Regions from separate parts of the Gordonia sp. GN26 genome, predicted to be linked through region 2. Evidence: predicted binding sites of a transcription regulator. Region 2 holds the regulator's gene; the other holds the start of a gene.
What was found. Region 2 encodes LexA, which represses DNA repair genes until DNA is damaged. Its sites were predicted from a motif close to CGAACANNTGTTCG; they were not measured.
Positions count from the first base shown of each region.

Region 1: OK17_RS13895 (alpha-ketoglutarate-dependent dioxygenase AlkB) is a predicted target of LexA. The motif match lies at 1,312-1,325, and genes of this name have one in related genera.

Region 1 covers NZ_JSYC01000058.1:9,308-11,705, reverse strand. The annotation lists gene OK17_RS13900 (SulP family inorganic anion transporter) at 1-1,235, shown strand, start outside; gene OK17_RS13895 (alpha-ketoglutarate-dependent dioxygenase AlkB) at 1,348-1,977, shown strand; gene OK17_RS13890 (GMC oxidoreductase) at 2,038-2,398, opposite strand, start outside.
Region 2 covers NZ_JSYC01000007.1:61,421-63,818, forward strand. The annotation lists gene OK17_RS01745 (LysM peptidoglycan-binding domain-containing protein) at 1-427, opposite strand, end outside; gene lexA (transcriptional repressor LexA) at 667-1,374, shown strand; gene OK17_RS01755 (putative PEP-binding protein) at 1,379-2,398, opposite strand, start outside.

The sequences.
Region 1 (2,398 bases), on a different contig from region 2:
TCGCGCCACTGGTCGAGAGCCACGGGTTGCAGTACCTGATCGCCGCGGTCCTGCTCGGCGGCATCCTCCAGGTGCTCCTCGGCGCGCTCGGCGTCGCGAAACTGATGCGGTTCATCCCGCGCAGCGTGATGGTCGGCTTCGTCAACGCGCTGGCCATCCTCATCTTCTCCGCGCAGGTGCCGCACCTGCTGGGCGTGCCGTGGCTGGTGTATCCGATGGTGGCGATCGGCATCGCGATCATCGTCCTGTTCCCGCGCCTGACGACCATCGTGCCGGCGCCGTTGGTCGCCATCGTGCTGCTGACCGCGGTCACCCTCATCGCGAGCCTCAAGGTGCCGAATGTCGGTGACGAGGGCGAACTCCCGGACAGTCTGCCGACACTGCTGCTGCCCGACGTTCCGTTCACCTGGGACACCTTGTCCGTCATCGCGCCGTACGCTCTCGCGATCGCGATCGTCGGCCTCCTCGAGTCGCTGATGACCGCCAAGCTCGTTGACGACATCACCGACACCCACTCCAACAAGTCCCGCGAGGCCGTCGGGCAGGGGATCGCCAACCTCGTCACGGGCTTCTTCGGCGGCATGGGCGGTTGCGCGATGATCGGGCAGACGATGATCAACGTCAAGGAATCCCGTGCGCGCACAAGGATTTCGACGTTCCTGGCCGGTGTCTTTCTGCTGATCCTCGTCGTGGGACTGGGTGACGTGGTCGCCAAGATCCCGATGGCGGCACTGGTCGCGGTGATGATCATGGTGTCGGTCGGCACCTTCGACTGGCATTCCATCAACCCGAAGACATTGCGCCGCATGCCCCGGTCGGAGACCGCTGTCATGTTGGCGACCGTCGCGGTGACGGTCGCGACGTCGAATCTCGCGTACGGCGTCGTCGTCGGCGTACTGACCGCGTCGGTGCTGTTCGCGCGTCGCGTCGCGCACATGACGGAGGTCGTGGTGGTCGCCGGGCCCGACCCCGACACCCGCGTGTACGAGGTCCGCGGCGAGCTGTTCTTCGCGTCGAGCAATGACCTCGTCTACCAGTTCGACTACACCGCCGACGAGTCCCACGTCGTCATCGACATGAGTGACTCGCACGTGTGGGATGCGTCGTCGGTTGCGACCCTCGACGCCATCACCACCAAGTACAAGGCCAAGGGCAAAGACGTCACGATCGTTGGGCTCGACGACGCCAGCGCCGAACGCCACGGCCGGTTGAGCGGACATCTGGGCGGGGAGTAGCCCGACTTTCGCTCACTCGTTCCGTTCGCGCTCACTCGTCAAAGGTGAGCGCGAACGGAACCAGTGAGCGGTTTATCGAACGTGCGTTCGATCTAGGTGTACGGTGGTGGGCATGTCCATCGGCATCCAGGGCTCGTTGTTCGCCGAGGTCGCCGCGGAACCGGCGCTCTCGGACCTGTCGACCTCGATGACGCGGCGTCCACTCACCGACGGCGCGTGGGTGGACCTGTGCCCGGGCTGGATCAGCGGGCCGGACGAGTTGTTCGATCGGCTTCGACGTCATGTGCCGTGGCGAGCCGAGCGACGACAGATGTACGACCGCGTCGTCGACGTCCCGCGGCTGGTCTCGATCTATCAGAAAGACGATCCGTTCCCAGACGGGTTGATCACCGAGATGCGGTCATCGCTCTCGCGGCATTACCGCGACGAGCTGCCGGAAGGTTTCGCGACCGCGGGGATCAGCCTCTACCGCGACGGCAACGATTCGGTGGCGTGGCACGGGGACCGCATCGGCCGGGCGTCGACGCACGACACGATGGTCGCGATCATCTCCCTCGGCGCCCCACGGCCGCTGATGCTGCGGCCGCGGGGCGGCGGGAAGTCGCTGAAGTTCACCCTGTCGTCCGGTGACCTGTTGGTCATGGGTGGCAGCTGCCAGCGCACGTGGGAACACGCGGTCCCCAAGGTGCGCGGCGTCGGCGCCCGGATCAGCATTCAGCTGCGGCCGCCGGGGGTGTGGTGATCAGTAAGGAGGGGATGTAGAAGTTGTGGACGCCATACGCCCACAACTTCTACGAAATCCTCAGCCGGCGTTGGAGATCGGCGTGATCGGCAACCGCAGCGCGGCGGGCGCGTAGTCGGGCACCGTCGGACGCACCGGCGGCACCGGGGAGATCGGCTGGTACGCCGACCCGAGCTCCGGACGCGGGTCGGCCTCACCGGCATTCGGCCACATGGCGAGCGCGCGTTCGGCCTGGGCGGTGATCGTCAGCGACGGGTTCACGCCCAGGTTCGCCGACACCGTCGAACCGTCGACGATGTGTAGGCCCGGGTGATTGAACACGCGGTGGTACGGGTCCACGACGCCGTCGGCGGCGGACCGTCCGATCGAGCAACCGCCCAGGAAGTGCGCGGTCATCGGGATGTTCAGCCAGTCGACGATG
Region 2 (2,398 bases):
CGACGCGTGATGCGATGGTGCTCAGCGAGTCGCCCGAGCGCACGTGGACGACCTCGGTGCCGACCGAGGAAGGCGTGACCGTCGCGGCGTAGTTCTGCCCGACGACCGCGATGACCCACACCGCCAGCGCGAGTCCGACGCCGGCGAGGATTGCCGTCGCCGCGCGCCGGCGCCGGCGGATGACCGCCGAGGGGGCGGGCTGCGCGGCATGCTGGGCCGGGACGACGGGTCCCCGACCGCGCAGGCCGACCGGCGAGGCGCACTGGGTGGAGGCGACCCGACGGACCAGAACCGCCGACTCCGGCACCGGGCGGCCGTCGGCGGGACGGCGGCCGTCGCCGCGGCGCATCGGGCGCGGACGTTCCAGGACGTCACCGCGGACCGGATCGGTGGAGCGGACGGGGTCGATGAGAGTGGCGGTGCGCATGGTGCCCTCCGTGTTTCCGGTCGAACTCTGTCCGTGCGTCCGACTGCGTCGTCGGCGTTCGAACTGTTCGAGTGTCGATCACCTGTTCGATGAACTGATGTTCGAATTTGTAGCACGGCACTCCGACAATTGTCTCGCGACACGTCGAACAAATGTTTGATGCGGTCGGCATTCTGGGCTAGGGTCGTCGGCAGACAAGCGATCTACCAGCACGTTCGGAATCGAGAGGAAGCCCGATCATGAGCGATGACGGCGGTAAGCGCACCGGAGCGCGGGGCGCCGACGAGCCCGTCACCCCGGCAGACATGGCAGCGGCCGAGGCCTCGCTGACGCCGCGGCAGCGCGGAGTCCTCGAGGTGATCCGCAAATCCGTGCGCGAACGCGGTTACCCGCCGAGCATCCGCGAGATCGGTGACGAGGTGGGTCTCACCTCGACCTCCTCGGTCGCCCATCAGTTGCGGACACTCGAACGCAAGGGCCTGCTCAAGCGGGACGCCAATCGTCCGCGTGCGGTCAACATCGCGCCGAGCGAACCGCCGACGCCCACGTCACCGACCGGAGGCGCACTGCCCGAGCCCACCTTCGTGCCGGTGCTCGGCCGGATCGCCGCAGGTGGTCCGATCCTCGCGGAAGAAGCCGTCGAGGACGTCTTCCCGCTCCCCCGCGAGCTCGTCGGCGAGGGTTCGCTGTTCCTGCTGAAGGTCGTCGGCGAGTCGATGATCGACGCTGCGATCTGCGACGGCGACTGGGTGGTCGTCCGCCAGCAGAACGTGGCCGACAACGGTGACATCGTCGCCGCGATGATCGACGGCGAGGCCACGGTCAAGACCTTCAAACGCCAGAAGGGTCATGTCTGGCTGATGCCGCACAACGAGCTGTTCGACCCGATCCCGGGCGACGAGGCCGTCATCCTCGGCAAGGTCGTCACCGTGATGCGGCGAATCTGACCCCTCAGCTCTCGAGAACCGCGGCGGCAGCCGCGCGAGCCGCAGCCGGATCGGTGGTGGCGAGCGCGGCTGCCGCTGCGTTTTCGCAGGTTGCTCGCGTGACGTCGGCGAGCCGGGCACCGACCGCAGCGGCCGCCACCGGAGCACTCGACAACGAGGTCACCCCGAGTCCGACGAGCACACAGGCGAGGATCGGGTCCGCCGCCGCCTCGCCGCACACGCCCACCGGTTTCCCCCGATCCCGTCCGGCCCGCGCAACCGTCGCGATGAGGTGCAGAACGGCCGGCTGCCACGGATCGGTCAGGGATGCGAGGTCGGCCGACATCCGGTCGGCGGCCATCGTGTACTGCGTGAGGTCATTGGTGCCGATCGAGACGAAGTCGACCTCGGCCAGGATCGCCGGCGCGAGGATCGCGGCGGCGGGGACCTCGATCATGACCCCGGGGGTCAGTCCCCGTTCGCGCACCTGCGCGGCGAAGGCCGCCGCCTCGGCCGGTGAGGCGATCATCGGCGCCATGACCCAGGGGCTCGTCTCGGAGCCCTCGGCGGCGCGCGCGATGGCGTCGAGCTGGTGGGCGCGGATCTCGGGGTGCGCCAGGGCGATCCGGTCGCCGCGAACGCCGAGCGCCGGGTTGGCCTCTTCGGGCTGGTTCACGAAGCGCAGTGGTTTGTCCGAGCCGGCGTCGAGGGTGCGGATGACGACCTTGCGGCCGCCGAATGCGTCGAGCACCTCGCGGTAGATGTCCGCCTGCTCCTCCACCGTCGGTTCGTCGGCGCGTTCGAGGAAGGCCAGTTCGGTGCGGAACAGTCCGACACCCTCCACCGCATGGTCGGTGGCCGCGCGGGCCGACGACCCGTCGGCGACGTTGGCCAGGATCGCCACCTCGACACCGTCGGCGGTGCGTCCCGGACCCGACCAGTCCGCAACCAGAGCCGCCTGACGCGTGTGCTCGTCGACGCGGGCGCGCGCAGCGGCGTCGTCGGGTTCCACGACGACCTCACCGGTCGTCCCGTCCACGAGTAT